Regions from separate parts of the Cupriavidus sp. GW822-FHT03E04 genome, predicted to be linked through region 1. Evidence: riboswitches for the same ligand, from Rfam matches in the RefSeq annotation. Region 1 holds a riboswitch; the other holds the start of a gene.
What was found. Region 1 has a riboswitch for cobalamin ahead of AC1RQC_RS34705 (TonB-dependent receptor plug domain-containing protein). Riboswitches for the same ligand answer to the same signal wherever they lie in the genome.
Positions count from the first base shown of each region.

Region 1 (15,876 bases):
TGGCGCAGGTCGAGGTGGGCGGCGGGTTCGTCCAGCATCAGCAGCGGCGCCTGTTGCGCCAGCGTGGCAGCCAGCGAAACGCGCTGGCGCTCGCCGCCGGACAGGGTCAGCACGTCGCGCCCGGCCAGCGCATCGAGATCCATCTCGCGCATCACTGCCGCGACCACCGCGTCATCCTCGCGGCCGGCCCAGCCCCAACCGGAGAGATGCGGGTGACGGCCCACCGCCACGGCGTCGCGCACCGACATCGAGAAGGTGTCGTGCACCGCCTGAGGCAGGTAGGCACGGCGCAATGCCAGGGCCGCGGGCGGCGTCTCCAGCGGCGCGCGGCCATCGAGCAGCACCACGCCGCCGTCCGGCTTGCGCAGCCCGGCCAGCACCGACATCAGCGTGGACTTGCCGACGCCGTTCGGGCCCACGATGCACCACAGCTCGCCCGCCTGCATGGACAAGCTCAGGCCATCGAGCAAAGCGCGCGTGCCGGCGCGCAACTGCAGGGACTGCAGCACCAGCGGCGGACAAGCGCAGACGGGTTCGTTCCAGGTCGGCATGGTGCTCAGCGCGGCCTGCGCAGCAGGAGAAAGAGGAAGGTCGGCACGCCCAGCAGCGCGGTGATCACGCCCACCGGCAACTGCGCGGGCGCAATCACCGTGCGCGCCACCAGGTCGGCGGCCATCAGCAACGTGCCGCCGAGCAACGCCGAGGCAGGCAACATCAGGCGTTGGTCGTTGCCCCAGGCAAGGCGCACCAGGTGCGGCACCACCAGCCCGACAAAGCCAATCGAGCCAGCCGAGGTAATGGCCACCGCGATCGCCAGCGAGGCCAGCACGAACACCGACAGGCGCACCGCGCCGACGCGCACGCCCAGCGCCTGCGCCACGGTCTCGCCCATCAGCATGGCATTGAGCGAGCGCGCCATCGGCATGGCCAGCAGCACGGCCAGCGCCAGCGCACCTAGCGCAAGGCCGTAGCTGGCGGTGCCGCCCAGGTCGCCGGTCAGCCAGAACAGCATGCCGCGCAAACGGGCCTCGGGCGCCACGCTCAGGATCAGGGTAATCAGCGCGCCCCAGCCGGCGGCCAGGATCACGCCGGTCAGCAGCAGGCGCGAGCCGGCCTCATGATGGCCGCCCTGCACCTGCGGATGCAGCAGGTCGCGCCGCGCCAGCGTGGCCACCAGCACCATCGAGAACAGCGCGCCGCCGGCCGCGCCGGCCTGCACCGTCCACAGTGGCCACATCATCAGCATGGCGGTGAGCGCACCGGTGGCCGCGCCGCCCGATACGCCGAGCACATAGGGCTCGGCCAGCGGATTGCGCAGCAGCACCTGCATCAACGCGCCGGTCAACGCCAGCAGGCCGCCGCACGCGAATGCCGCGGCCGCGCGCGGCAGCCGCAGCTCACGCACGATGGCCCCGGCGGTATCGTCGGCGCCGACGGACAGCGCGTGCCAGACCTGCGCGCCCGACAGCGGCACGCTGCCCACCGCCAGCGACAGCAGGAACACCGCCACGCCGGCGGCGGCAAGCATCAGCCAGACGGCTAGCGCGCGGCGCATGTCAGGCGGCCACCATCATTTCTGGCGCCAGCCCAGCGTGACAAAGCCGGCGCGTCCCTGCGTGTTGTAGGGATAGGCGAGCTGGTAGTTCTTGTCGAACAGGTTTTCCACACGGGCGGCCACGAACCATTGCTTGTCGATGTTATAGCGGGCATTGAGGTTGACGATACCGTATCCGCCCAGCGTGCGCGAGCCGCTATCCATGCGCGTCGAGGAAATGATCCACTCGCCGCCGAGGCGGAAGTCGCCAAACTGGCGGCCCACGTCGAAGGCGGCATGGCGGCGCGCGCGGCGCAGCAACTGCGTATTGCTCTGCTCATCCACCGGGTTCTGGAAGGTGATGCTGGCGCCCACGTCGGTGCCCATCAGCTTGGCGCGCCAGGAGGCTTCAATGCCTTGCACCTTGGCCTTGTTGACATTCTGCGCCAGGAACAAGCCATTGGGCTGCAGCGCCGCGGTGATCAGGTTGTCGTAGCGGGTCTCGAACGCGGTCACGCGCAGCAGGCCGGCGGCGTCCGTGTTGTACTGCGCGCCCAGCTCGACCGACTTGGCGCGCTCGGGCTTGATGCCCGGCTGGCCATAGCCCGGGTAGTACAGCTCGTTGAACGTCGGCGCGCGGAAGGCGTTGCTGGCGTTGGCGATCAGCTTGAACGCCTCGGTCACGTTATAGCCATAGCCGGCGAAATAGCTCGCCTGGCTGCCGAAATCCGAGTAGTGGTCGTTGCGCACATTGAGCTGCAGCTGGTGCTTGCCCAGCCGGCCATCGTAGCCCCCGAACACCGACGCAATATTGCGGCCCGGCGCGCCATACGTGTTCGAGCTGAATTCCTGCTGCGCATACTCCGTGCCGAACAGCAGCTTATGGGTCGGCGCCAGCGCATATTCGTTCTGCCAGGTGTACTGGCGATTGCGCGTGTTGAAGTTGCTGTTGAACAGTCCGTTCAAGGTGTTTTCGCTATTGTCCCCGCTCTGCGCGACCTTGAAATGCGTGGTCCAGTCCCGGGTGAGCTTGCCGTTGACAAAGGCGGATACAGTGTACAACTCGCTGTTCATCCACCAGACATCGGTCGGTTTGCCTGTCGTGGTGTCGTAGGAGAGCTTGCTCTTCGAGTAATAGGCTGTGACGCCGGCGTCCCAGTCGCTGGTGAAACGATGCTTCACCTGGCCCGATACGCTCTTGTTGTCATACGGGTTGTCGTTCGGGTTCGGGCCCATGCCCTTCTTTGCCTTGGCCGGATTGTCACCGTTCCATTGGGCCGCATTGATCGCCGAAAAACCGTCTGTCTTGACTGCCGACCCGGTGATATTGAACGAGGTATCGCCCACCTGCCCGCCGTAGCCCACCGTACCCTGGCGCGTATTGTTGCTGCCGTATTCAATCTGAGCGTTGGCTGCGGGAGCCTGGCCCGCACCGCTCTTGGTGAAGATCTGCACCACGCCGCCGATCGCATCCGAGCCGTAGAGCGCCGAGACATTGCCGCGCACGATCTCGATATGGTCGATCTGGTCGGGCAGGATATTCGAGAGCTGGGCCGTGCCGCTGCTGGCCGCCGAGATCCGCACGCCGTCGATCAGGATCAGCGTCTGGTTGGAGTTGGCCCCGCGCATGAACAGGCTGGTATTGGCACCCAGGCCGCCGTTGGCGGCAAACTCCACACCGGCCTGCGTGCGCAGCAACGAGCGCAGGTCGATGGCTTGCGAGTTGACGATGTCCTGCTGGGTCACCACGGTAGTATGCGGCAGCGCCTCGGTCAACGGCTGGACGGTGCGGGTGGCAGTGACCACCACCGGGTCGAGCTGCGCGTCGGGCGCGGGCTGCGCAGCGGATTGCCCGGCGGACTGGGCCATGGCGGCGCCTGGCGCGCTCATGGCGAGCCAGGCGGCGAGCGCGGCGGGCAGTTGCCGCGAGACGAAAACAGGTATGGTGTGGCGGCGCGCCGGCAATGCCGGACGGCTCGACGTGGGGGGCGAAAAGCGCATGATGCTGAGTGGGAGAGAGCTGCCTGGTCCGTTCCCCCGCGGACCGTCTGGCGACGAAGCGCGCCGCTGGCTTGCGCGGCAAAAAGCAGCGGAGGGCGGCGCACTCTCGTTCAGGCCGGTATCCGGGCTGACGACACCAGTCCGACCGCCTTCCCGAACCTTGCGGTTCAGTGGCTGAGTGGTCGGCCTTGCGATCTTGCGATCACGGTCGCTTACCGTTGCGGGGGCAGCACAGGTTGGCTCGGCCCTGCCCTGGCGGCGGTGGCTGGCTCCCTGTTTCCCGTTGAACTGCAACCCTGTAGTGAATAGGATTACGAGCACCTGGAACGTGCGCGAGTGTAGGCAGTTTCGAGGCAAGCGTCAATGCCGCGGCAAAACAAGGCGAAAGCGCCTGGAAACAGGCATAAAGCCGTCGCCACGGATGCCGTTAAACGACGATGCATGCAACTTCGGCGCGCAGGCCTGGTCACACACGTCTGCGTTCGCCGTCCGCACGATAGCGCTTGGGCTAAAATCCCAGAACCCGAGACCCTAGATATGACAGGCTCTATGCTCACCGAACTCGAACAACTCGCCGCCAAGATCGGGCGTGTGCTGCACCATGCCGATACCCTGGCGGCTGAGAACCAGCGGCTGCGCGAGGAGATCGAACGCCTGCAGGCCGACGCCAGCCAGCTGCGCGGCGACCGTGAAGCCATGGCCGCCGACCGCGAGCTGCTCAATATCAAGATCGAGGAAGCGCAGCTGCGCATCCAGTCGATCCTGGACAAGCTGCCCACCGCCAGCGACGCCCGCCAGCTCGACCTGCTGGGCGAAGGCGACGCGGCCGGCCGCGCCGAACAGAAGGCACCCGGAGAAAACGCATGAGCAATAAGCAAGTCGAAGTGAACATTGCCGGCCAGTCCTACCGGTTCGCCATTGCCGCCGACAACGAGGCCGCGCTGCTGGAGGCCGTGGCACTGGTAGACGGTCAGATGACGCGGCTCAAGGGCGGCGTATCCGCCAAGGGCGTGGAACGCGTTGCCGTGATGGCCGCGATCAGCATCGCCTCGGACCTGCTCTCGCTCAAGCGCAAGCAGCAAGAAGATGGCGCGATTCCCGTTGATGCAGTGCGTGCGCGCATTCGCGAGCTGAACGAACGCGCGGACGAAGCCCTGCGCCAGTACGCGCATGTGGGCACCAATTCGCCCGTGCCGCGCAACTGATGCCCTGCCCTGCGCCGGCTGTACCACACGGCACAGGCAGGCGGTGATACGCTCGCGATTTCGGCCCGATGTGCCCCACATGCCGCGCGCGTCAGCAAAATGTAACGACACGCAAAGACGGGCTTGGTATGGAAAGCCTCGCGGTGTATAGTGGAGCCAAGCCGCACCAAGCCACATAGTTGCGGCACCTTAGGTCGGGTTATCGCGCCTGACCGCCGTTTTCATCCCATCCAAGTTAGAAACGGCAAACGTCTGACAGCCATGCCAAAGCAGTATGCGTTTGGCAGTGCAAAAAAGTCAGACGTTTGACAGTTTCCCTGCCTGGTTCGTCAGGATCATATTCCTTGAACCGATAAGCATTTGTTGGTGCGGGATTATGCCGTGTGGGCGAGCGCGTCGCATGGTTCATAGTTGCAGTCTGGACTCCCTGAACCGGTGATGTACCCGAAATGCGGCTTCCGCAGCCACTCTGAACCTCACTTGGGTTCAGGATGCCGATCCAGCGGCCGAGGCGGGGACCCCTCTAAAGGCGGTGGTTATTCAACCACCGCCTTTTCCTTTTGTGGCGCAGATTGACCTGCGCTGCCTCTGCAGTGCCCTCCCTCTGTTTCTGCGCCACGACCCACGCCCACATCCGCCAGACGGTTTTCTTTTGGCCGTGCTTGCTGCACCATATCGCTGTCGCCAACGTCACGCCCGCCCTGCCCGCCCATGAGCCGATCCACGCAAGCCAATGCCGCCGCGCGCGCCCGCCAGTACTGGCTGATGAAGTCGGAACCCGACGAGGCCAGCATCGATACGCTAGCCGAACGCGGCACCCTGCCATGGACCGGCGTGCGCAACTACCAGGCCCGCAACTTCATGCGCGACGGCATGCAAATCGGCGACGGCGTGCTGTTCTATCACTCCTCCTGCCCACAGCCCGGCATTGCCGGCCTGGCCGAGGTCAGCTCGCAGCCCTACCCCGATCCCACCCAGTTCGACCCGAAGAGCGATTACTACGACGCCGCCGCCAAGCTGGATGCACCGCGCTGGATGCTGGTTGACGTGCGCTTTGTCGGCAAGGGCCCGCTGATCTCGCTGGCCGACTTGCGCGCGCATGACGAACTGGCCGACATGGTCGTGCTACGCCGTGGCAACCGGTTGTCGATCACGCCGGTGACCCCGGCCGAATGGCGCTTCATCACCACGCGGCTGATGCGCTAGCCTGGCACCGGCGGTCACAGCAGCGGCATGACACAATGGCTGCCGACGACATAACTACAACGCCAACAAGGTCGATTCCGCGTCATGAGCTTTTCCCTGATTCCCGGGCTGCTGCTGCTCGGCGCCTTTACCGGCTTCTGCGCCGGCTTGCTTGGCGTAGGCGGCGGCATGCTGATGGTGCCCTTCCTCACGCTGCTGTTCACCGCCCTGGCCTTCCCCCATGAGGCCATCGTCCATATGGCCATCGCCACCTCCATGGCGACCATCCTGTTCACCTCGCTGTCCTCGGTGCGCGCCCACCACAAGCGCGGCATGGTGCGATGGAGGCTGGTGCTGGCCCTGGCGCCCGGCATCCTGATTGGCGGCATGATCGGCGGCGGCAAGGTCTTCGCGGCGCTCAAGACCAGTTGGCTGTCGCTGCTGTTCGCCGTATTCGTAGGCTTTTCGGCGTGGCAGATGCTGCGCAACCGCAAGCCCGCCCCGCACCGGCAACTGCCGGGCACGCCGGGCATGCTGGGCGCGGGCGGCGTGATCGGCTTCCTGTCCAGCCTGGTGGGCGCGGGCGGCGGCTTTGTCTCGGTGCCGTTCATGACCTGGTGCAATGTGCCAATCCACAACGCCGTGGCCACCTCGGCCGCACTCGGGTTTCCCATCGCAGTGGCGAGCGTGATCGGCTATGTGTGGAGCGGGCTGGGCCAGACCGGGCTGCCGGCAGGCTCGCTCGGCTACATTTACCTGCCCGCGCTGGCGGTGATCGCGGTTGCCAGCGTGCTGACCGCGCCGCTGGGCGCGCGCACCGCGCACCGCATGGATGTCGCACAGTTGAAGAAAGTCTTCGCCTGCCTGCTGTTCAGCCTGTCGGCCTACATGATGTGGAAGGCCTGGCACGCGTTCTGAGGCCACAGGTGCCAGCGATGCACGCCGCGGATACAAGTAGATACAAGGTCGCACGGGACGTAGCGGAACGATCACCTGGGCGGCGCGTCTGATACCCATCGTCTGACAAGGGAGAATCCAATGAAACATCTGCTTGCCGCCACGCTGCTCGGTACCACCGCCATGGTTGCCTCCGCCCAGGGCGGCGGCCCGACCCACGAGCCGGCCCCTGCCGGCGTGCTGTCGCTGTCCGCCCAGGCCGCCACCGAAGTGCCGACCGACGTGGTGCACCTGACGCTCGCCGCCGAGCAGGAAGGCGCGGAGCCGGGCGCGATCTCCTCGGCGCTGTCGGCCAAGACAGCGGATGTGATCGCGCAGGCCAAGCGTACCAATGGCGTGCAGGCGCAATCGGGCGGCTTCACCATCTATCCGTCCAACGACAAGAACGGGCGCATCAGCACCTGGCGCGGCCGCGCCGAGGTGATTCTGGAATCGCGCGATTTCACCGCCGTGTCCAAGCTCGCGGGGCAACTCGCCAGCCAGATGCAGGTGCAGAACATCAGCTTCTCGCTCTCGCGCGAAGCCCGCCAGGCGGCCGAGGCCAAGCTGACCGAGCAAGCCGTGGCCTCGTTCCGCGACAAGGCCCAGGCCACCACCAAGCTGTTCGGCTACGGCAGCTACACCATCCGCGAAGTGCAGGTGGGCGAGGTGGGCGCGGTGCAACCGATGCCGCGCATGTACGCGGCCAAGGCCATGATGGCCGATTCCGCGCCGGTGCCGGTCGAGGGCGGCAAGGCCCAGGTCACCGTGACTGTGAACGGCTCGGTGCAGATGCTCAAGTAAGCGCCGTCCAAAGCCACAGGCTCAAGGGTCAAGGCAGAAGGTAGAAGGCAGAAGGCAGAAGGCACGGAACAAGGCCCCTGCCGCGCAAGCGGCAGGGGCCTTGTCTTTGATGCATGAGCCATCAAGGAGCGGCGGTGCTTACAGCGCCCCGAACTGCTGGCGCAGCACGTTCTTCTGCACCTTGCCCATGGTGTTGCGCGGCAACTCATCCACCACGTGCACGCGCTTAGGCACCTTGAAATTGGCAATACGACCCTTGAGCCCGCCAATCAGGCTCAACGCATCCAGCGAGGCACCTGGCTTGCCAACCACCACCGCCACCACCGCCTCGCCGAAGTCGGCATGCGGCACGCCAATCACGGCACTTTCCGCCACGCCCGGCATCTCGTCGATAAAGCTCTCGATCTCCTTGGGGTAGACGTTGTAGCCACCGGAGATGATCAGGTCCTTGCTGCGGCCGACGATGGTCAGGTAGTCGTCAGGCACCTTGCGCTCGCCAGCCTGGCTGACGATGGCACCGCCAAAGCGGCCCACGTCGCCGGTCTTGAACCAGCCGTCGGCGGTGAACTCTTCCTGCGTCTTCTCCGGCATGCGCCAGTAGCCCTTGAACACATTCGGGCCACGCACTTCCACATTGCCGATCTCGCCGGCCGCGCAAGGCTTGCCGTCGCCGTCCACCACGCGCACCGACACACCCGGCAGCGCCTTGCCGACGGTACCGCCGATACGCTCGCCGTCTTGCGCCTCGTACGGGTTGGAGACCAGCATCACGGTCTCGCTCATGCCGTAGCGCTCCAGGATGGTGTGGCCCGTGCGCTCGCGGAAGGCATCGAAGGTTTCCATCAGCAGCGGCGCGGAGCCGGACACGAACAGGCGCATGCGGCGGCAGGTATCGTCGTCAAAGCGCGGCTCCTGCACCATGCGCACGTAATACGTGGGCACGCCCATCATCACGGTGCAACGCGGCAGGAATTTGAGGATCTGCGCCATGTCGAGCTTGGGCGCCCAGATCATCTTGGCACCGGCCAAGAGCGCGCCGTGCGACGCGACGAACAGGCCATGCACGTGGAAGATCGGCAGCATGTGCAGCAGCACGTCGTCGCTGCGCCAGCCCCAGTACGCATGCAGCGTCTTGGCGTTGGAGGCCAGGTTGCCGTGCGTGAGCATGGCGCCCTTGCTGCGGCCCGTGGTGCCCGAGGTGTAGAGAATGGCGGCGAGCTCGTCGGCGCCGCGCGCCACCGTGGCGAAGCGGTCCGGTTGCACGGCGGCGCGGGACAACAGCGAGCCTGAGCGGTCGTCGTCCAGCGTGAAGACGTGCTTGGTGCCGTGGCGGAACGCCACCTTGGACACCCAGCCGAAGTTAGCGCTGCTGCACACCACCACCGCCGGCTCCGCGTTGCCGACAAAGTAGTCGATCTCGGCTTCCTGGTAGGCGGTATTGAGCGGCAGGTAGATGTAGCCTGCGCGCAGCGTGGCGAGGTACAGGAACAGCGCCTCCGGCGATTTTTCCACCTGCACCGCCACGCGCGCGCCCTCGGGCAGCTTGAGCGCGGCCAGCAGGTTGGCCATCTTGGCGGTGGCGCGGTCCAGGTCGTCCCAGCTGTAGTAGAGGCCGTCGTGGGTTTCAATGCAGCAGGCACTGCGGTCCGCCGGGAAGCGGGATTCGAATAGGGCGAACAGGTTGGCGTTCATATTGCGGAAGATGAAAAACGGAATCGGCAATAGCATGGGCAATCCGCATGGGCAATCCGATCAATAGCCGGCAATGATACCTAAAGCGATTGCCCGTGCTATTGCCCGTGCTATTGACCGCTGAAGCGCGGCGGCCGGCGTGCCAGGAATGCCGCCACGCCTTCGGCATGGTCGGCGCTGTCGCCATAGCGGAAATGCGCGTCGAGCTCCGCCGCGGTGAGCGGCGCGGGCACCGGCGCCAGGCGGCGGATGCTCTGCTTGTTGATGCGGGCGGCCAACGGCGCACCGGCCACGATGCGCTTGACGGCCGCGGCGACTTCCTCGCCGAGTGCCGCTGCCGGCACCACGCGCGTCAGCAGCCCTTTCTCGCGCGCCTCGGCGGCGTCGAACACCCTGCCCTCCAGCAGGATCTCCAGCGTCACGGCGCGGCCCGCCAGGGCCAGCAGCCCGGTCAGCTCGCCGGGCGCCATGGGAAAGCCGAGCCGGTTGATCGGCACGCCGAAGCGGCTGTCGTCGGCGGCGATGCGCAGGTCGCAATGGCAGGCGATCTCCAGCCCGCCGCCCACGCAAACCCCTTCGATCATGGCAAGCGTCGGATGCAGGCAGCCCGCGATGGCGGCCAGCGCAGGCGCAATCACCGCCTCGTGGTAACGGCGCAGCGCGGCGGCGTCGCCCCGCTCCTCGGGGAACTCGGCAATGTCGGCGCCGGCGGCAAAGTTGTCATCGGCGCCGCGCACCACCACGCAGCGCAGCGAGGGATCGGCGGACAGGTCCGCAAAGCCCTGCGCCAGCGCGTGCCACATCGCCACGGAGATGGCATTGAGCTTGCCAGCGTGGGACAGCGTGACCGTGGCCACGTCGCCCTCACGCGCGAACGCTACCGTGCCGCTCATGCCTGCGCTCCACGCGCACGGGAAACATCGGAAACCATGCGGCGATCCTCCATCAGTCGATCTTGGCGCCGGACTGCTGCACCACCGTAGCCCAGCGCTTGATCTCGGCGCGCTGGAACTGCGCGAACTGCTCTTGCGTGAAAGCCGGCGTATCGGAGCCGTTGGCAAGCCAGATCTGCTTCATCTCGGGCGTGTTCAGTGCCTTCTCCACTTCGGTGTAAAGCCGGTCGACGATGTCCTTGGGCGTGCCCTTGGGCACCCACATCGCGTACCAGGTGGAGACTTCGTAGTTAGGCACCCCAGCCTCGGCAGCCGTGGGCACATTCGGGAACGCGGCCGAGCGCTTGGTCGATGCCACCGCCAGCGCCTTGATGCGGCCGGCGCGGATATGCTGGGCCGAAGAACCGAGACCGTCGAAATCCATATCCACCTGGCCCGCGATCAGGTCGGACAGCGCAGGGCCCGCACCCTTGTAGGGAATATGCGTGATGAAGGTCTTGGTCTGCAGCTTGAACAGCTCGCCCGCCAGATGGTGGGACGAGCCGTTGCCGGCCGAGGCGTAGTTCAGCTTGCCGGGGTTCTTCTTGGCATAGGCGATCAGCTCGCCCAGCGTGTTGGCGGTGACCTTGGTCGGGTTCACCACGATCACCTGCGGCGGCTGCGCGATCACCGTGACGGGGATGAAATCCTTCTCGATGTCGTAGTCGAGCTTCTTGTAGAACGACGGCGCGATGGCGTGGTGCGCGCCGCCGATGAAAACGGTATAGCCATCCGGCGCGCCCTTGGCCGCGATGCTCGCGCCCACGGTGCCGCCAGCGCCGCCACGGTTATCGATCACGAACTGCTTGCCGAGCTGCTTGGAAAGCTGCGCGGTCAGCGGGCGGGCGAAGGCATCGGTGCCACCGCCGGCCGGGAACGGCACGATGACGGTGATCGGCTTGGACGGCCAGGCGTCAGCCTGCGCCACGGGCGCTACCGCGCCCAAACCCGCGCCCAGCGCGCAAGCCAGCCCTGCCAGTTGAAACTGACGACGATTCATGACTCTGTCTCCTCTCTCTTCTCTCTTCTGCTGTGGAAAGTCAAAACGAAGAACTGCTGGAATGGCCCATGAACGCGGCCCGCGGCCTTGTCTTTTACCTGACCAGGGTTACAACAGCTTGCTCACCGCGCGGCTCATGCGCGGGGATCCGTTGCCAAGGCGCACCAGATTGTCATCTAGCGCCTCGGGCACGTAAAGATAATTCACCATCATCCCGCACGACTGCGCACGGCCCTTGCGCGACAGGTCGGCGGCCCAGTTCAGGCGCTCCACGCAGGCGCCATTGCCCAGGTGAAAGCGCGCCACCGGATCGGCCGGCAGCGCCTGCTGGCGCTCGCGCACCAGGTAGTGCGCGGCCAGCGCCAGCGCGATGTCGCGCACCGTCGCATCTTCGGAATCGGCAGGCAGCGCGGCCAGCCAGCCGGCGCCGTCGGCGGGTGGCGTGCCGTGGCGCTCGCTCCAGCGCGCCAGGCGCTTGTCGCCCAGCACCTTGGCCACCGCTTCTCCGTCGCGCTTGCGCAGCCAGTCGGCAAACCCGGGGATGGGCGAGAGCGTGGCGAACTGCTTGAGCTTGGGAAACTCGCGCTGCAACTCCCCGATCACGCGCTTGAGCAGGAAGTTGCCGAAGCTCACGCCGCGCAGGCCTGGCTGCGTATTGGAGATGGAATAGAAGATCGCCCACTTCACGCGGCGCAGGTCCTCCAGCGGCGCGGCTTCGTCCAGCAGCGCGTGGACGTTGGCTGCCATCTCGGGCACGAAGGCCACCTCGACAAAGATCAGCGGCTCGCGCGGCATGCGCGGGTGGAAGAAGGCGTAGCAGCGGCGATCAGAATCGAGCCGGTTGCGCAGGTCCGCCCAGGACGCGATCTCGTGCACCGCCTCGTAGCGGATCAGCTTTTCCAGCAGCGATGCGGGCGAGTCCCACGTGATGGGCTGCAGTTCCAGCAGGCCCACGTCGAACCAGTTGGAGAACAGCGCCTCCAGATCGTCGTCAAGCGGGCGCAGTCCCGGCACGCGCTTATGCCAGCGCAGCATGTCAGCACGCAGGCCGATCAGGAAATGCAGGCCGCAGACGCTTGCGCCCTCCTGCCCGTGCAGCGCGGCCAGCCGCTTGAAGAAACGGATGCGCGCGTTGGACATGGCCTGCGCAAGCCCCGACGCGGATTTGGGCGTCTTGCCATCCTTGGCATCGTCATCCGATTCCGGGCCGCCGCTGGCCGCGACTTCCGCCAGCACGCCGAGCATGGCCTGGCGTGCGTCATCGCCCGCGGCTTCGTATTCGGCCCGCCAGGTTTGCGCTGCGGTATTGGCGGCGCTGTCGGTCAGGCGCGCATCGAAGCATTGACGCAGTTGCTCGCGCTGCCGGCGCAGCACGCGCGCCGGCAGCCCCACGGCCTTGGCGTCCGCCTTGGCATCGGCATCCGTATTTGGCTTGGCGCGGTCATCGCCCTTGCGGCCCCACCACCGGCCAAAGCGGGACAACAGGGATTGCGCCGACGGCTCCAAGCCGCTCAGGGGCGCGCTGACTTTCTGTTCGCTATTGCTGAGGGAATCCATGGACGTACCTGCTCTGTGCGCGTCAGTTGGCCGCTATCGATCAACGGGGGACTTACCGGCCAAGTGCAGGCGGCCGGGCTGTGCTTCGGGGATGGGATCGCGACCGCTATCGTCAGCCTCGGCGACCTCGGCGGCGTCCAGTGCCCTGAGCGCGCCGCGCTGGCGCAGCAAGTGCGTCTTCATCAGGGTTTCGGCGCCCTCCGGGTCATGCGCCTTGAGCGCGGAGAACACCGACAGATGCTCGGCGCAGGATTCGCGGATGCGGCCCGGCAGCTTCAGGCTCTTGTGGCGCGACAGCCGCAGCACCTTGCGCAGGTCGCTGATCAGGCCGGACAGCCAGCGGTTGCCGGCGAGCCGCTGGATGGCTTCGTGGATCTGGTAGTTGGTTTCGTAGTAGGCGTCGATATTGCCGGCCTGCGCATACTGGGTCAGGTCGGCATGCAGGCTTTCGAGCGCGTCGAGGTCCTCGGCGGTGGCGTTGCGCGCCGCCTCATAGGCGCAGCGTCCTTCCAGCAGCGCCATCAGCGGGAAGATCTCGTCGAGGTCCTGCTCGGACAAGGCGTTGACAAAGCAGCCGCGGCGCGGCTCCAGCCGCACCAGGCCTTCGGCGGCCAGCACCTTGAGCGCCTCGCGCATCGGCGTGCGCGAGATCCCCATCGACTCGGCCACCGTGGCCTCATCAATCCAGGCGCCGGGCATCAGCGCGTGCTCGTCGATCATGGCGCGCAGGCGCTCCGCGACTTCGAGGTACAGGGCCTGCTGGATGATGCGCATGGTGCCTCCGGACGGAAGAATGCAATGGCATCGGGGTGGCTTGCGGCACGGTGAAATGTGTCTTGCCAGGCCCAATAATTCATAATTATGAATAACGGCGACCGGATGACAAGACAATTCGATGTTGCACAGCCGCATGCGCAGCATCTTCCAGCGCTCGCGCAACGCTTGCGCGCCGATCAACAGGAGGGTCAGTCTCACCATGCGCCAGGGGCGGCGCGGACGAATGCAAGGCAGGGAACGCCACGGGGCGCCGCGTGCGGACTAGCCCGCCGAACCCCTTGCCGCGTGGACGCCGAACCAGTGCGGCACGTGCGCAATGGCCTCATGCAGCGTGCCCAGTACCCGGAAACTGAATCCGGTCACGACCGGCGAAGGCGGCTTGATATCGGGCACCACCACCACCTGCGCCCCCGAGCGGTTCGCGGCCGTTGCGCCGTTCTCGCTGTCCTCGAAGGCCAGGCACGCCCGCGGCGCCACGCCGAGGCGCTCGGCGGCGAGCTGGTACAGCGCCGGGTCCGGCTTGCCGCGGCGCACCTCATCACCACCCGAGACGGAAGAAAAGAAATCCAGCATGCCCACGCGCCCGAGCCGGTCCCTGATCTCCTCGACACGGGATGACGATGCCACCGCGCAGGGAATGCCCGCGCCGCGCAGCGCCGAGAGCAATTCCCTGGCGCCGGGCTTCAGCGGAAACCGGGGCCCGGTGGCCGGCGCATGCAATTGCGCGCCCGCCATCGCCTGCACCTGGCGGAAGGCATGCTCGTCGCCAAGCAGGGAAACCAGGAAGGCATCGGACTCCGGCTTGGCCTTGCCGATGACCTGCACGTAGTCGCTGGCCGCCAGCGTGATGCCGATCTCGCGCGCGGCGCCGATCCAGGCTTGCATGATGGCGCGCTCGGAGTCGATCAGCAGGCCATCCATATCGAAGATGGCAGCGGTGAACAAAGTCATCTGCGCCCGCTTTAACGGATCGGGGCCTGCGCCGCCTGTCCGTGACGGTTCGCCCAGACCACCATGGCAATGCCAGCCAGGATCATCGGCAGGCTCAGCCACTGGCCCATGGAGAAGTTCAGCGCCAGCAGGCCCAGGAAGTTATCCGGCTCGCGCGCGAACTCGGCGAGGAAACGGAAACCGCCGTAGCCGATCAGGAACACGCCCGAGACCGCGCCCATGGGGCGCGGCTTCCTGGCGAACAGCCACAGGATGATGAACAGCGCCACGCCTTCGCCGGCGAATTGATAAAGCTGCGAAGGATGGCGGGGAATGTTGTCGCCGGCCTGCGGGAAGATCATGCCCCACGGCAGGTCCGTGGGACGGCCCCACAGCTCGCCGTTGATGAAGTTGCCGATGCGCCCGGCCGCCAGCCCGCAGGGAATCATCGGCGCGATGAAGTCGGTGACCTCCATCCAGTGCCGCCCACGCAGCTTGGCGAACAGCCACATCGCCACGATCACGCCCAGGAAGCCGCCGTGGAAGGCCATGCCGCCCTCCCACACCTTGAAGATCTCAAGCGGATGGCTCAGGTAGTAATCGGCCTTGTAGAAGAACACGTAGCCCAGCCGCCCGCCCAGGATCACGCCCAGCACGCCGAAGAACAACATGTCGTCCAGGTCCTTGACCGTCCAGCCCTGGGCCGCGATATGCGGCTGGCGGATGCGCAGGCGCCCGAACCACAGGAACATGATGAACCCGGCGAGGTACATCAGCCCGTACCAGCGGATGGCGAGCGGGCCGAGATGAATCGCAACCGGGTCGAATTGGGGATGAATCAGCATGTGTGCCGTGGTTAGGGTTGTAGGTGGAGAGATCGCGCACGGGCAACCTGGCGTCCGGCGCGATATCAGGGTTCAGGCTGCGTTAGTCAGGTGCGTTGCCGCAGCGGCAGTGCCAAGCTCCGCGCCCGGCTCCGTGCCCGGTGTTATGCCAGCGTTTTGCGTCAGCGTCATGGCAGCGGCCAGCGCGCCGGCGATCTCGATAAACGATCTCAGCACGGGGCTCACGCTGTCGGCACCAGCCTCGCGCCACACCAGCCCGGTCTCGATATCGGGCCCGGCCTCGCGCAACGGCAGGTAGGACACACCGGTACGGCGAAGGTTGCAAAGCGAGGCCGGCACCAGCGCCACCCCCATGCCGGCGGATACCAGGCTGACAATCGTCTGCATCTGGATGGCCTCCTGGGCGATCACCGGCGTGAGGCCTTCGCGCGCATAACAGCCCGTAATGATGTCATAAAACGCCGGCGCGCTTCGCCGG
Region 1 is NZ_JBXANI010000033.1:69,180-85,055, reverse strand. Features, by position in the region: gene AC1RQC_RS34715 (ABC transporter ATP-binding protein) at 1-551, opposite strand, end outside; gene AC1RQC_RS34710 (FecCD family ABC transporter permease) at 557-1,555, opposite strand; gene AC1RQC_RS34705 (TonB-dependent receptor plug domain-containing protein) at 1,571-3,535, opposite strand; cobalamin riboswitch at 3,632-3,876, opposite strand; gene AC1RQC_RS34700 (hypothetical protein) at 4,085-4,402, shown strand; gene AC1RQC_RS34695 (cell division protein ZapA) at 4,399-4,740, shown strand; RNA gene ssrS (6S RNA) at 5,052-5,262, shown strand; gene AC1RQC_RS34685 (EVE domain-containing protein) at 5,452-5,946, shown strand; gene AC1RQC_RS34680 (sulfite exporter TauE/SafE family protein) at 6,031-6,843, shown strand; gene AC1RQC_RS34675 (SIMPL domain-containing protein) at 6,964-7,665, shown strand; gene AC1RQC_RS34670 (malonate--CoA ligase) at 7,804-9,357, opposite strand; gene AC1RQC_RS34665 (enoyl-CoA hydratase/isomerase family protein) at 9,468-10,250, opposite strand; gene AC1RQC_RS34660 (Bug family tripartite tricarboxylate transporter substrate binding protein) at 10,303-11,289, opposite strand; gene AC1RQC_RS34655 (malonyl-CoA decarboxylase domain-containing protein) at 11,398-12,846, opposite strand; gene AC1RQC_RS34650 (GntR family transcriptional regulator) at 12,880-13,620, opposite strand; gene AC1RQC_RS34645 (HAD family hydrolase) at 13,885-14,568, opposite strand; gene lgt (prolipoprotein diacylglyceryl transferase) at 14,586-15,398, opposite strand; gene AC1RQC_RS34635 (LysR family transcriptional regulator) at 15,471-15,876, opposite strand, start outside.

Region 2 (15,876 bases), on a different contig from region 1:
ACCAGCCGGGGTATCTGGCGATGAGTTGGAGCCAGAGCGTGAGACATCCTGCGTCTTGCATGTAGTGCAGGGCCTCGGACGCCTTCCAGGTACTAGGGACTCGCCGCAGCCAGATCGAATCGGGCCCAGACCGGTAGAGCCAAATGACGGTCGCGGCCATCATCTGCTGTTCAGGGGCCATCGCACGAAAGTCGGTACGCCAGCGCGCCATCTCTTCTGGATGGTGCCCGCCGGTACGTTCGTTGTAAGCCGCAGGGCAAACACTTCGATGATGGTCCCCACCGTGCGTTCTGGCGAACAGCTTGAACAATCGAAGCTGCCGAATTGCCTGCAGCAACGATTCGCAATAGCTCTCAGGACTTCGATGGAATGGCACTTTTGACCCTGACAACGCTTCCAGTTGCGCTGCCTCGCTCTCGTCGAGGTCGAGAAGATCGAGGACGAGGTCTTCCAGCCGCATGTCATCGAGTCTCGATGCAATGAGGTTCTGTGGCAGCAAGGCGACTCTTACTGCGGCTACCCAAGTAGCCAGCGACTGTGCAACGGGCTCTGCACACGAGATTTTATTCATCATGGAGGGCATCGCAAACGCGATGCAAGAAGTGAGGGCTGGGCCATAGGCAGATTACGTGTCCGCGATAGGGCGGCCGTCAGATGGCAAAGATAGCGTCCATCACAAGCTCACATCGGCGCACTCGTACAGCGAGGTCGTCGATGTTTTGCAGGGTCTGGCGAAGCGCACTGCTCGATGTGCGCCTTCCATATGGAAAGTAGAAAACTTCGACACCGAGACCCGCCAAGCTTCGTTCGAGCCGATAGCCTTTTTCGGTTCCGCGCCAATCATCCCCCTTGAACAGGACATTGAACCGCAGGTCCTTCCAGATCTCGACCTTGTCATTGGTGAACGCAGGATTGGCCGCATCGACATAGCGCACATTGCGGACAATCTCCAATCGCTCAGCGAGCGGAATGACAGGCTTCACCCCCTTGTGCTGAATCAGAACCTCGTCGGCCACGACGCCGGCGATGAGAACGTCGCAATGCTCCTTGGCTTGTCGCAGAAGATTGAGGTGCCCGATGTGAAAGAGATCATAGGCACCGGGTGCGTAACCGATTCGAATCATGGCAGTGATGTTCTCTCAAGACTGATCGATCTCACTGTCCAGGAATCTGCGACCTCATCCTATCCGGTGCGCTCGGTTTCTGCTCAGGCATTCTGGAATCACGCAACGTGGATATGAGGTGCGCAATGAATAGGCGTCGCGCGACGCGCATACTGCACGTCGCGCCACTTCTCCTGATTCCTGGAAATCAGCCGTCGCCATTAATGGCGGCCTCCTTGATCAGCCCGAGCTGGGTCAGCGCAGCCACACCGTCGTCCAGGCCGAGTTCTTCCACGATCCTGCCGCCGATCACCTTCAGCACGGTAGTACCGGTGAAATGCATCTTGCGGCCAGTTGCGGCAGGCAGACCGCCACTAAGGAAGTCATCAAATGCCGGGCCCGTGTGGGTGCCGCCACCTTCCCACTGGCCGACGACATAGTCGCCTTCGGCAATCAGCTCTGCCGTGCCCCAGAAGTTGAGATCCGGGAACGCGGCACGAAAGTCGGTCATGAAGGCCTTGATATCCTCGCGACCACGACGAGGTTCGTGCAGCGAATACTTGAGCAGCATGTTCGGGGCGGCAATCTCATCGATCACCGCCAGATTGACGTTCTTGCCCCAGAATTCCGTGAACCAACGACCGACGACGGCCTTGTTCTGCTCTTCTTTGCTCATTGGAAAGGTCCTCACAGTTAGTTTCGGGAAGGTTCATCGAAACCATTCGATGCCCTGAGCAAGAGAATAGGCATCCCCACGTTGTTAAGAACTCCGATTCTTGCTGCGCAAACCAATCCGAAGATCGACGTACCGTCTAGGCCAGTGACGGTACCTCATCGTCTGTGCGAGCGGTGCGCACTAGAGTGGCTAGCCGCTCCAGTGTCGTGTCGTGGATTCCATTGGCGCGCAAGCCTTCGCACGTGCGGAACAGATAGGCGTATTGGATTCAATCGCAAGAAACGGAGAGCGCGGCCAAGACCGGCCGCCTACTCTTCATTGCGAGCCAGTCGCGACATGTCTCGGTTCCACGCGCCCGGTATCCGCCCGGTATGTCTTCAAGCAAGGAGTCCGTCATGCCCATCAATGAAGTGCAGCCAGACGCCTATGCAGACCTTGGCGACATTTGGCTTCGGGATCAGTCGGCGCGACTCAGGCAGAAGCATCTACAGTTTGGACGGCACTATCGGATGGATGTCGGGGCGCTGCTGGCTCGAAACGCTCAAGCGACTCGAATGGACAGAGCCGCCGCAATGGCAGCCCCGAGTCATGGCCTGCCCATCGATCGCATTCGGCGGGCGACGATCGAAGCCATTGAACATTGTTCGCGGTTGAACGATCCTTTGGCGCGCATGGCGCTGCTGCCGGCGGCCACCAAATCGAGTTCGCATCCGATGCCGGCATCGGAGCCGCGCGGCGAATTGGGGTTCGCAACACCTGGTGAGTTTTCGCTCATCAACAGGCTCGGTGCTACGCCGCGCGACGAATGGATGGCGGTGCTCACGGATCTTACGGAAGTTGTCGTCGCCGATTTGCATGGCATGCCGAGCTCACTGGGCATCGCGAAAGCCGCGTCCATCGTGCAGAATCGCGCGTATCTTGAGGCGCGCGCCCGCCAGCTCCTGATTTCTCTAACCAAGGATGAGGGAGATTGGCACCTCGGGGTGATTAATTTCGGTGTCGAGGCCCAACGCCACGACTGCGAGTTTCTGATGTGTTTTGCCTTTCAGGCTGCGAACCCCGATCTCTCCGTCACGAGTCCATTTGCCGAGGTTGGATTCGCGCTGCACAAGCAATCACATGCAGATCCGATCTTCATGCTGACCATCAGAACCGCCCTCGGATATGATGCAGCGTCGGTATCGACCCTCCAGGGTTGATCCATCACATCACATCACATCACATCACATCACATCACATCTTCGCCATGCAACGCATGGTACAGGCCGGCGTCGTGCCGGTGACCTGGCAACAGGTACTGCTCGAATGGCAACGCGACTGGGCCCGCCGCGAGACGCACGACGCCGTAATGCAAGTCGTCAGAGAGCACTCTGGCACATATGGCATGGGTGTCGACTACACCTTCACCATGGTGCACAAAGCCCCGCAGCGCATTGCCACACCGCACGAGTTGCTCGCGCCGATGCCGGCCCGGATCAGTGTCTGAGCCAGTCCCTCGTCCGCATATCCAACCTCATGACCACGCGCCACTCACTCCAGCCCGCGCCGCACGACCCGGCACGGGCGCCAACTTCTTTATTCAGGCGCGGGCACAGTGGTGGCGGCAACCGCGCGTGATCTCTTGGGGCCGCGAGCACGGCGCAGGCGGCCAGCCCGAATCCGCCCAAACGCATTCTGGGATTATGGAAATGACCGCCTTATCCTCCGATTCCGCGCTTTTGAGCTTGTAGTCGATGACGGTCGCATATCAGCGCTAAGCGGTTATCCGTCCCACCATACCTTCACCCCATCCTCACCTCGATCTCGTCATAACGCCGGACCCGGTACACCACCATCGAGATCAGCCAGCTCAGCACGAACACGCCGATGATCACATAGCCGAGCATGCCGAAATGCTCGTTCAGCTCCCCGATCACGTCCCACAGGCCGCCTTCCAGCCCGAGCTTGTCGGCGATCAGCCCGAGTGCTTCGATGCCGCCGATGACCACTGCGACCACCACCGAGACCAGCGTGATGGTCATGTTGTAGTAGAGCTTGCGGATCGGCTTGGTGAAGGCCCAGCCGTAAGCGCCTAGCATCAGGATGCCGTCGGTGGTGTCCACCAGCGACATGCCGGCGGTGAACAGGGCGGGGAACACCATGATGGTCCAGAACGGCACGCCTTTTGCCGCCTCCGCCGCCGATAGCCCGAACAGCGCCACCTCGGTGGCGGTATCGAAGCCGAGACCGAACAGCAGCCCTATCGGGAACAGGTGCCAGCTGCGGCTGGCCAGCCGGAACAGCGGGCGGAACAGCCGCGAGAGCACGCCGCGGTTGTTCAGCAGCAGGTCCAGGTCCTGCTCCTTGAGCGCTTCGCCGCGCTTGACCGCGCGGAAGGCACGCCACACGGAGATCAGGATCAGCAGGTTGAAGAAGGCCAGCAGGAACAGGAACAGCGCGGAGACGCTGGTGCCGATCATGCCGCCCACGGCTTTCATGTCGGCAAAGCGCGTTTGCAGCGCGGCGGCGGCAACCGCGATGCCGATCGACATCAGCGTGACCACGGTGGAGTGGCCGAGCGAGAAGAAGAAGCCGACCGTCACCGGGCGCTTGCCTTCCTGCATCAGCTTGCGCGTGACGTTGTCGATGGCGGCGATATGGTCGGCGTCAACGGCGTGGCGCAGGCCGAGCGTGTAGGCCAGCACGGCGGACGCCAGCAGCATGGGGTGGTCGCGCAACGCTGCCAGTGCCCACAGCCAGGCCCCCACGTTGGCGGCGATCAGGAAGACGTAGAGCGCAATGACCTTGCGGCGCACGTCGGCGTCCTGGTCGTTGAAGATGCTGGCTAGAAAGCGGAACATGAGCGGTCCGTGAAAGATGGGGAATTCTGAATGGATGGACGCCAGGCCGGGACTCAAGCCCGCCGGCGGCGCCCGCGAAACAACCTGCGCCAGCCAATCACCACGCCACTGACCGAGACTACCAGCCCGGCAACCGAAAGTAGCCAGACCGTTGCATCCCAGGCCGGGCGATGGCGCACCAGCCAGCCAAAGTCCCAGCTGTGCGCGGCATGGAACAGCCATCGGTAGGCACGGCGGCTGCGGTCGCTGCGGCCCAGCAGGTTGCCGGTGTCCGGGTCGATGTACACCCACGTGGCGCAGTCGTCGTCAAAGCGCACGCGCAGCACCGGCAGCTTGCGCGGCTGGTGGTGGCTGTACCAGTAGGCGTCGTCCTCGTGCAGCAGGTCGTGGCTGGCCACGGTGGCGTCCGGCATCAGCCGCGCGGCTGCCTGGGCCAGTGTCCGGGCAGAGAGCGCCAGCGGCGCGCCGGTGTTGGCGTGATAGGCGTGCGTGGTGGCCGCGGTCGCCACCAGCATGACCGGCACGCCGGCCTGCCAGGCCAGCTTGATCTCCCTTGGAGGCAGCGCGGTGTCGGACAGCAGGCTCGCCAGCGCCGCACCATCGCCGGCGGGAAAGCGCGGCAGGGTTTCTCCGGCGTAGCGTTCCAGCGCTGGCTGCGCAAACGCGCGCCCGGGAAACCACTGATTGGGATTGACCGATAGCCAGCCGCTGGCCAGCCACGCCACGAGGAACAGCGATGCGGCCAGCCCGGCGATATGGTGCCAGGCCATCCAGCCGTGATAGGGCGACGTGCCGCCGGCGCTGCCGTGCGCAAACCGGCGGCGCACGCGTAGCCGCAGCCAGCCGATCCAGATGCCGCTGACGGCCACGGCAATGCACGCGCCGGAGGTCCACAGCACTACCTGCCGCCATAGCGGCGGGTCGGCCCGCACCGGCGTGAAGTACAGCCAGTGCGGTACCGAGCCGAGCCAGTTCCAGAACCGTTCGGCGCGGTTCGTGTCGCGCATCACCTCGCCGGTCCGGGCAGACACATACAGCTCGGAGCCGGCCGCATCGTCCAGCACAATGCGATGCAGCGGCCGCCAGGGATTGAGCCCGTTGGGCACGGTCCACTGGTCGCGCTCCGCGGTTTCCACCCAGCGCGCGCCCGCCGCGCCGGAGAAACGTTGGGCGATGGCTTGCGCGGCAACGGCATCCACCTGCTCGATGGGCGCCGCGTCGCGGGCGGAGACGGTGTAAGGCTTGCCGTTCCAGTCGATCATCCGGTAGACCGGGTGCGTGCCCATGATCTCCAGGCGCAGGCTGCGCGGAAAGCGGGTGAGGCCCGCGCTGGCCATCGCGGCATCCGGCGTGATCCTTACCCCGGGCAGGTCCAGCGGCGGGAGCCCCGCGTGGCGCTCGGTGTCGGTCAGCGCGGGAAAGGCCACGTACATCATGACCAGTCCCGAGAGAAACCACATGGCGATCAGCAGGCAGCCCGCGATCCCGGCCCAGCGGTGCACCAGGTAGAGCCAGCGGCGCGTGAAGCGCCAGCAGGCTTCACGCCAGGGCAGGGGTGTGCTTGCCATGGCCGGCCTAGAAGTAGAAGTTGGCCGTCAGCTCGGCCGCGCGCGGCCGGCCCAGCAGCCACTGGCTGCCGCTGTTGCCAGAGGATTCGGCGTAGTCGCGGTTGAACAGGTTGTACACGCGCAGCGTCAGCGTCGTCTTGCGCGATACGCGCCATTGCAGCGAGGCATCCACCACCGCGTACGACGGCATGGTGGTGGTATTGGCGTTGTTGGTATAGCGCTTGCCCACGTAGCGCAGGCCGCTGCCTGCCTGCCACCGCGGTGCGAAGGCCCACGTCAGCCACAGGTTGGCCGCCTGCTGCGCAACGCTGGTGGGCACGTTGCCATTGCGCGAGACCAGCGCGCCGTTCACGCTTTCCGCCAAGTCGTCGTAGCGGGCGCGCAGCACGGTGCCGTTGGCATCCAAGCGCAACCCGCGCATGAGTTCCACGCTGACCGAGGCCTCCAGCCCGCGCGAGGATTGCTCGCCCACCTGCACCGACAACGCCGGGTTGCTGGCGTCGCGTGTCAGCAGGTTCTTCTTGACGATCTGGTAGGCGGCAAAGGTCCACTCGCCGCGCTGGTTCCAGAACGATTGCTTGACCCCGGCTTCGATCTGCCGCCCGGTGGCCAGCTTGAAATCTTTCTGTGCGTCCGAGGTGGAGATCAGTGCGCCAAGGGGATCGGTGGCGGTGGCGTACTGCGCATACACCGACAAGGCTGGCGTGAATGCGTAGACCGTGCCCGCACGCCACGTGATGTTGTTGAAGCTGCGGGTCCAGTCGTCGCCCGTGACCAGGTTGCCGCGTTCCAGCTGGGCATGGTCCAGCCGCACGCCGCCAATTACCGACCATTGCCGGGTCAGCTTGAGGCGGTCCTCGCCAAACAGCGCGGCTTGCGTGGTGTGGGTGCGAAAGCGCGGCGACGTGACAATGCCCGGCGGGCTGAAGAACTGGCCCGGGTCGAACTGGTAGGCATTGACCGTGGACGCGCCGCCATAGGGCGAGTTGTTGCTGTGAGTGAAGTTGATGCGGTTGACGTCGAACCCCACCATGGCGGTATTGGCCATGCCGAACAGCTGGCCATCGATCTTCAGGTCGGCGCGGTCGCCCACCTGTTCCTGGTCATGCAGGATCTCCAGATAGTCGGTGCGGCGCACCTGGCCCGTCGCGGGCAGGAAGGTATAGGACTCGGCGTCGCGCCAGTGGCGCTGGCTGGTGAGGTAATAGAACTGGTTGCGCACCATGACGCGCTCGTTGGGCTGCCACTGCGCCGCGAGCCGGGTCCAGCGGTCGCGGTAGGTGATGTCGGCATCGCCAACGTTGTAGTTCTTCTTGCGTAGCGAGGTGTCCAGGCTGCCGCCCGCCAGCGGCGTGCCCAGGTACTGCATCGGGTGCTGGTCGGCGTCGTCATAGGACAGCGTCAGGTTGAACTCAGGCGATACGTCCAGCCGCGCCGCGGCCGACACCGCCAGGCTGCGCGAGTCGCCCCGGTCCACCCAGCCGCCGGAGCGGCCGTAGCTGGCGTTGAAGCGGTAGGAGAGGGTCTCGTTGACCGCGCCGCCGCTGTCGAACGCCGCGCGCGCTGTTTTTTGCGTGCCGCCGGTGAGCTGCAGCTCGTTGGCGATCGGCGCGCGCATCGGCTTCTTGGGAATCACGTTGACCACGCCGCCGATCGCGCCCTCGCCAACCATGACCGAGGCCGCGCCGCGCAGCACTTCGATGCGGTCCACGGACGAGGTATCGAAGGGGAAGGTGACGGTGCCGGAGGCCACGTAGAGGCGCGTGCCATCGTACAGCTGCATCACCGAGCCTTGTCCTGCAAAGCCGCGTGCCGCGAGCGCCGTGCCGCCGTTGCCGGGCGCGCCATTGGAGGTGATGCCGGTGGCGCGGGTCACGGCCTCGCGCACCGACAAATCGCCGCGTTCGCGAATGGTGTCGCCGGACAGGACTTCCACGCTAGCGGGCGTTTCCAGCGGGGTCAGGCCAAGGCGGCTGCCGGTGCTGGTGGGCTCGGACAGCGCCAGCCCGGCCGGCTGCGAGGCGCTCCTGACTACCACTGGCGGTAGCACCGTGCTGTCGCCGCGCGACGGCTGCGATTGCGCCCGCTCTGAAGGTTGCGCATCGTCCGCCGCCCAGGCGGCATCGGCGCCCAGGCCGGCGAAGGCCCCCAGCGATAGCGCGAGCGCGCAATGATGCGCGAGCTGGCGCGGCGGCTTGGGCGTATGACGACGTTGGCGTGGCGTGACGGCCGCCGGCGAGGCGGTACAGGCAATGCAAGGGCGCGCGGACATGGACTTTCCATCATTGGCCGCGGGGGCGACCCCGCCCGGCGGCAATAAACGAACCAGCCGCGGACGAGCGCGCAGTGACGGCCGGGCGCGTGGCCAGCCGTCTCACGCCTGGCCGCCCGTCCGCAGCCCCGGTGATCGGTCGAAGGCCGGTATCCGGGCTTGCAGGGGGACGCCTGCCGCTGGGGCGCGTCCGGGGTGCCGCCTTCCCGCGCGATGATGCGCAGTGGCTGCCGCGGCCTGTTGGCGCGGCGTGACACCTTTGTACCTGCTGACCGTTGCGGGGGCAGCACAGGATTAGCCGCGGCATGGCCGGCGGCGCACCTGTTTCCCGTTTAACCCCCGCCGCGCGCTGCGCGCCGGAGGCACCTTCGAACCCTTGGCAGTCCACTAGCCAGGTAATTGCAAGTCAATTGCAATTACCGAGTGGAATGCGAGGCGCATTGTAGCCGTATTTGCGCCGCTTTCGGGGGCGGATGGCAGGTGTTTTTTTTGGCACCGTGCGGGTGCGCGAGCGTTTCGGCCTGGCACAACCTGTCGCCATTTTGGTGCTTCATGCGACATTTTCTGCGCTTCGTGGTCTTTCGTGCGGTCCTGTCGCGCCTTTCGCTAAAGAAGGCGAGCCCGGCTCCGATATTCGGAGGTGCCGCATGCCTCCTGCATGACCGGCCATTGCCCCGAGAAGCGAATGCCATGAATCGTCTGACCCTGCGAAAAAAGCTGTGGATTCCCCTTGTGCTGGCCTGGCTCGGCCTGCTGTTGCTGACCGTGATGCACGCCTTCCAGACCCGCCAGCTGCAAATGGCCGATCGCCGCGGCGAGCTGGCTAACATTGTCGACATGTCGCTCTCGCTGGTGCGCGACTATGCCGAGCAGGCGCGCCAGGGCAAGATGTCCGAGGCCGATGCCAAGGCCCAGGCCACGGCCCGCGTTGCCGCGCAGCGTTATGGCAAGGATGGCTACATCACCATCGTCGGCGCGGATTCCGTGCTGTTGATGCATCCCATCAACGCCAAGCTCAACGGCAAGAACATGAGCGACTTCAAGGACGCCAAGGGCAACGCCTTGTATGCCGATATCGCGGCCCGCGGCGCGTCGGCCGAAGGCGCTGGCCACCTGGACTACTGGTGGCCCAAGCCGGGCAGCGACCAGCCGAGCCCCAAGATCGGCTACGTGGCGCGCTTCAAGCCGTGGGGCTGGGACCTGGTCGCCGGCACGTATATGGATGACGTGCAAGCGCAGTTCCGCGCCTCGCTGTATCAATCGCTGGGGCTGCTGGTGCTGCTGGGCATCGTGATTTCCGCGGTGGCCACGCTGCTGATCCGCAGCATCCAGAGCTCGGTGGGCGGCGAGCCCGCTACCGCTGCGGCCCTTGCCTTGCGCATGGCCAGCGGCGACCTCACGGCGCGCGTCGAAACCCACCCGGACGACCGCTCCAGCCTGATGTACGCCATCGGCCATATGCGCGACCAGCTCGCCGGCACGGTGGCGGGCATCCAGCAATCGGCCGATTCCATCACCTCGGCGGCCCAGGAGATCGCCTCGGGCAATAGCGACCTGTCGAGCCGCACCGAGCAGCAGGCGGCCTCGCTGCAGCAGACCGCCGCCAGCATGGAGCAGATCACCGCGACGGTGCGCCAGAACGCCGACAACGCCAAGGAGGCCAGCCAGTATGTGGCTGACGCCTCGCAGATCGCGAAGCAGGGCGGCAGCGTGGTCAGCCAGGTGGTGGACAAGATGCGCGGCATCACCGCCAGCTCGCGCAAGATCAACGACATCATCGGCGTGATCGACGGCATCGCTTTCCAGACCAATATCCTGGCGCTCAACGCCGCGGTGGAAGCCGCGCGCGCCGGCGAGCAAGGACGCGGGTTTGCGGTGGTGGCTGGGGAGGTGCGCAACCTGGCGCAGCGCAGCGCGGGCGCGGCCAAGGAAATCAAGACGCTGATCGTGGAGTCGGTGGGCCAGGTCGACAGCGGCTCGGCACTGGTGGAGCAGGCCGGGCAGACCATGGCCGAGATCGTCAACGCGGTCGGCCGCGTGACGTCGATCATGGATGGCATCGCCTCGGCCACCGCGGAGCAGCGCACCGGCATCGAGGAGGTCAATCGCGCGGTCGCGCAGATGGACCAGATGACGCAGCAGAACGCGGCGCTGGTGGAGCAGGCGAGCGCGGCCGCCACGTCGCTGGAAGACCAGGCCGGCGCGCTGCACCATGCCGTGTCGGCCTTCCGCCTGTCGGCCGCCTGAGCACTGAGCGCTGACCGGGCGCTCAGCGTGCCTGGCCCTACAGCAGCGATTTGCCCTGCGCGAGGATCTTGTCGCAGACCTGCTTGGTGACCTGGTCCTTGAGGCCGCCGCCGCTCAGGTCGAACTGCTTGCCATCGCTGCTGCTCAGGATGCCCTTGGCGCCGCTGGTGTAGCCGGCGTCGGATGTGGGAGAGTCGCCGCCGACCTTGCCCAGCAGCTTGTCTTTGACCGAGGCGGCGCCGCTGGCGCCGCCAAGGTAGTTGTTCTTCACGCAGTACTCCAGGATCCCGGCGACATTGCCGGTGCTGCCCGAACTCAGCGATTGCAGCGAGGGCATTCCACTCATCCCGCCCAGGCTGCTGCCCAGGCCGCTCAGGCCACCGGACGAACTCTCGGTGCCGCCCTGCGTGGCGCCTTTGAGCAGGTCCCCGAGCTGCGCATGCGCGGCTGCCACCGGTAGCAGCGCGGCGATCAGGATTTTCACGGCGGTGGTGCGATAGAGGCTGGCGTTCATGCGGCATCCTTCTGGCGGCGTGGAAACAGTCTTCACTATAGTGCTTGCCGCATCGGCCATCGCCTTTCGCTGCAGTGACGCTTTCTTCTCTCCGCTCTAGCCGATTTGCATGACGCGCGCATTAAGCGAGGCCTCGCGCATGCGATTGATCGTTCTGTAAGTCAGAATGTCGTGTCAGTGATACGGATTTTCCCAATTGAGTGTATCGATTTACCCAAATGCTGGATTTGTCGCCTTTGCGTCACCTCTGTGTCACGAACGCCAATCACTATCTGCGCCCACAAGAGCCTTGCCAGCGCGCCCGGACGAAAGACGCGCGGACCAGCCGGGTCAATACAAAACAGAGTCATCAGGGAAATCGAATCCAATGCGCCACACCAGATCCATCCTCGGCCTAGCGGCCTCCTTGTGCATCGCCGGCGGCTTCTACGGTTGCAACGGCAACGGCGAGCAATCCGCCAACACCGCGCCGGCCGCACCGAGCACGCCCGTCACGCCCGTTACGCCGCCGCCGGTTGCCGAAGTCACCGGCAAGTGGACCACCGGCGACCTGCACGTCCACACCATCGAATCGAACGACGCGCAGAGCCCGCTCACCACGGTGCTCGACCAGGCCTTCACTGCTAACAACCTCGACTGGATGGCCTTGTCGAACCACCTGCGCGTGTCGGATCGCGATAATACGGGCACGGCAATCCCAGGCGGCTCGATCCCATTCTCGAAGGGCCTGGCTAACTACGAAGTCCCGGCCGTCAAGCAACTGCAGGCCGATGGCCGCTACCCCGGCAAGTTGATCTTCTCGACCTTCGAGTGGGACATGCCCACCCACGATCACGTCAACGTGGGCATCTTCAGCGGTTCGCCCGCACTCGCAACGGCGGTCAAGGGCGCCAACGAATTCGAGTATTTCTTCACCAGCCGCCCCGACACCATGTTCGATCCGGCGGACGTGGCGGCCTGGAACGCCAAGGCGCCGCGCACCGCCGCCTCCAGCCACGCCGATGCGGTGCAGGCGTTCACCTGGCTCAAGACCAACTTCCCCGATACCAGCTACGCGCTGATCAACCATCCGTCGCGCAATCCAGGCAAGTACACGGCCGCCGACTACCGCGAATTCAATGACCTCGCGCCGAACATCGCGTTCGCGGTGGAAGGCATGGTCGGCAATCAGATGGAGCCCGACCGCGGCGGCTATAACAGCAGCTATGTTGATGCGAACCTCAAGTCGCGCACCTACGGCGGCGTGGACTACGTGGTCGCGCAGGTCGGCGGGATCTGGGACGCGCTGCTGGGCGACGGCCGCCGCTTCTGGAACATCGCGAATTCGGACCACCATTTCAAGACCGCCGGCGGGCTTTTCAGCAGCGGCTACTTCCCCGGCGAGTACGCCCGCAATTACGTCTGGCTGGAGGGGACCGGCATCAAGTCAGTGGTGGATGGATTACGCGCCGGCAAGGCGTTCTCGGTGTTCGGCGATCTCATCAACGCGCTGGACTTCAACGTGGCCGCGAGCGGCACCAAACGCGAGATGGGCGGTGAGCTCAAGGCCCGTGCCGGCGACAGCGTGACGGTGACCATCCGCTTCAAGAGCCCGGAGCGCAACAACTTCGAGTACCCGCTGGACAGCGGCGCCAACGTCAACGTCAAGCCCACGGTGGACCACATCGACCTGATCGCCGGCGACGTCACGCCGCGCGCCTTGCCCGGCACGCCTGGCTACAGCAAGGACACCAATGACTCCACCAAGGTCATCGCCACCTTCACCAAGGCCGACTGGAAGCTGGACAAGGAGGGCTACAACACGGTGACCTACACCTTCAACGCGGCCAAGAGCCAGTACTTCCGGCTGCGCGGCACCAATCTTGGCATGAACGTGCCGGGCGAGACCGCCAACGGCAACCCGCTGCCCGACCTGAAGACGGACCTGACGGAGAACACGCCGCGCTTCAACGCCATCAACGCGCGCAACTACAACGACCTGTGGTTCTATTCGAACCCCGTGTTCGTGACTGTCGCTTCCGGCACCTGAGGTAGCTGAGGCAGGGGGCGCGCCCGCTGGCGGGGCAACGCGCCCCGATCTGAAAATTCTCGTGCGCGGTATTCGGATCTTTACGCATGGCCCAGCCACGCGGCGCCGCGTCTTGACGATCCGGGGGAAACGGTTTCCGCTAGCAGTTCGGCCGGACGCGCGGCGCGCGCCCGGGAACTCACCTGGAGAGAAGGAAACGGATCGCCATGGCCATTACCACCAGCGTCAGAAAAAAGAAGAAGTACCGCAAGGCAGTGCTGAACCTGCGCGCCGCCATCAAGCGCGGCAACGAGGAAGCCATCAGGATCCGCCGCGAGCAGTTGAAGGCGCTGCCCGTGCCGCGCCAGCGCTACGCGCGTGCGGCCACCACCTGAGCGCCGCGCCGCGTTTTACCCGGAAGCTGCCTAGAACGAACCGAAGGCGCCGCCGAGCGCGATGACCGCCGCCAGCGCCGCGATCGGGCCGATGACGCCAACCACCACGATATCGCGATAGCTTTCGCGATGCGTGGTGCCGCAAACCGCCAGCAGCGTCACCACCGCGCCGTTGTGCGGCAGGCTGTCCAGTGTGCCAGCGCCAATCACGGCGACCCTGTGCATCAGGGCCGGGTCGATGCCTGTCACCTCAGATAGCTGCAGGTAAGTGCCGCCCAGCGCCTGCAGGGCGATGGTCAGCCCGCCCGAAGCCGAGCCAGTCAGCGCGGCGAGCACATTGGTGGCCACCGCCAGCGATACCAGTGGACCGCCCGCGATCGATAACACCCATTCGCGCACCAGTTCAAAGGCCGGCAGGGCGGCCACGACCGAGCCAAAGCCCACCAGGCTGGCCACGCTGATTGCCGGCAGCACGGCGGCATTGGCGCCCGCGTCCATGCTCTCGCGCAGCTTGCCCAGGCGCTTGCGGTGCAATGCCAGCAGGCAGAGGATGGCCGCTGCCAGCGCCACCAGCACCGCCCATACGCCCCCCAGCGCCGCCAGGCTGGTGCCGCCCCAGCGCTCGTTCGCCAGGTAGCTCGCGTCCCAGCGGGGCAACACCAGCAAGCTCATCGCCAGGTTCACGGCCACCACCATCACCAAGGGCAGGAACGCGCTCCACACTGCCGGCCATTCGGCGCTGCGCGCGCCGTGGCGCGCTTCGGCGGGATCGAACGCGTTGGCCACCGTGGCGCGCTCGCGTACCAGTTCATCGCCGGCGGCACGGTCGGCGGATTCCAGCGCCTCGTCGCCAAAGCCTTCGCCCGCGCGGCGCGCGCCGCGCTCCATGCGCGCGAGCCACCACAGGCCGAAGGCCAGCATGATGGCGGACGCCAGCACGCCCAGGCCCGGCGCGGCAAACGGCGTGGTGCCGAAGAACGGCATCGGGATCGCGTTCTGGATGGCCGGCGTGCCGGGCAGGGCGGACATGGTGAAGGTGGAGGTGCCCAGCGCAATCGCAGCCGGCATCAGCCGGCGCGGGATCTGCGCGGCGGCGAACAGCGCTTGCGCCATCGGCGCTAGCACGAAGAAGGCCACGAACAGGCTGACGCCGCCGTAGGTGACCAACGCGCCGGCCAGCACCACCGCCAGGATGGCGCGCCGTGGCCCGAGCGTGAGCGTCATCCATGCGGCGATGGCATTGACGCAGCCGCTGTCATCCATCAGTTTGCCGAACAGCGCGCCAAGCAGGAACAACGGGAAGAATTGGGCAAGGAAGCCCGCGGCGCTACCCATGAAGGTCTGGGTCCAGTGCGCCAGCAGGGGCTCGCCGGCCGTGGCCGCGGCCAGCAGCGACGCCGCCGGCGCCACCAGCAGGATGCTCCAGCCCCGGTAGGCCAGCCAGATCAGCAGGCCAAGGGCCAGCAGGATGCCAAGAAGGCCCATGGTGTCAGTGCTCCCGCAGCAGTTTTCAAACCTATACAGCATAGGTGACGCGGCGGTGCGAGCGGTGCAGCGATGAGTGTTATTGCGCTTGCCGCTCCAGCACCTCCCAGAGTTCCAGCAGGGTAGGGTTGCTGGCATGGGCGGCGCGATACGCACAGATATCGAATGCCGAGCACCACGCGGCGTCTCCTGCCGGCACCAGCGTGCCCGCCGCGAGCGCATCGGCCGCGGTGGTGCGCGGCAGCCAGGCCACGCCGTGGCCTTCGCTGGCCATCTTCATCAACAGGATTGCCATGTCGGCCTCATAGCAACGCGCCAGCGCACGGCGTGGCGGCGCGTCTTCGAGGATCACCTCGACGATGCGCCCAAGCGTGGTGCTGGCCGTATAGGCCAGGTAGGGAATCGGTTTGGCGCCACTGCTGCCTAGCGGGAACAGCGGGGCGCCGCGCGCATTGGGCGCGCACAGCGGCATCAGCACGTCGTGCCCGACCGTGAGGCTGCGGAACTTGTCCGGATCCAGCGAGACCGGCACCCGCGCATGGTTGTAGCCCAGCATCAGGTCGCAGTTGCCTTCCGACAGCGCCACCACGGCTTCGAGCACGTTGGCGGCCACGACCCGGGCATTGAACTGGCCGTAGCGCTTCTGGCATGCCTTGAGCCAGCCCGGCAGGAAGGTCAGCGACAAGGTATGCCCGGCGGCGATCTGGATGGCCTTGCCCGGCATGCGGCTTTCCTGGCGCAGCGTGGCACGTGCCTCCATCAGCAGCG
Region 2 is NZ_JBXANI010000038.1:25,908-41,783, forward strand. Features, by position in the region: gene AC1RQC_RS36325 (hypothetical protein) at 1-574, opposite strand, end outside; gene AC1RQC_RS36330 (FAD synthase family protein) at 651-1,124, opposite strand; gene AC1RQC_RS36335 (ester cyclase) at 1,312-1,779, opposite strand; gene AC1RQC_RS36340 (hypothetical protein) at 2,175-2,978, shown strand; partial or broken gene AC1RQC_RS36345 (hydrolase) at 3,014-3,265, shown strand; gene AC1RQC_RS36350 (HoxN/HupN/NixA family nickel/cobalt transporter) at 3,561-4,619, opposite strand; gene AC1RQC_RS36355 (PepSY domain-containing protein) at 4,673-6,187, opposite strand; gene AC1RQC_RS36360 (TonB-dependent receptor) at 6,195-8,459, opposite strand; cobalamin riboswitch at 8,587-8,844, opposite strand; gene AC1RQC_RS36365 (methyl-accepting chemotaxis protein) at 9,150-10,706, shown strand; gene AC1RQC_RS36370 (YjjA family protein) at 10,744-11,220, opposite strand; gene AC1RQC_RS36375 (S-layer protein) at 11,588-13,249, shown strand; gene AC1RQC_RS36380 (hypothetical protein) at 13,456-13,623, shown strand; gene AC1RQC_RS36385 (GntP family permease) at 13,654-15,108, opposite strand; gene AC1RQC_RS36390 (LysR substrate-binding domain-containing protein) at 15,188-15,876, opposite strand, start outside.
Region 2: it holds a riboswitch for cobalamin, as region 1 does, so the genes downstream of both, AC1RQC_RS36360 (TonB-dependent receptor) here and AC1RQC_RS34705 (TonB-dependent receptor plug domain-containing protein) in region 1, are expected to answer to the same signal.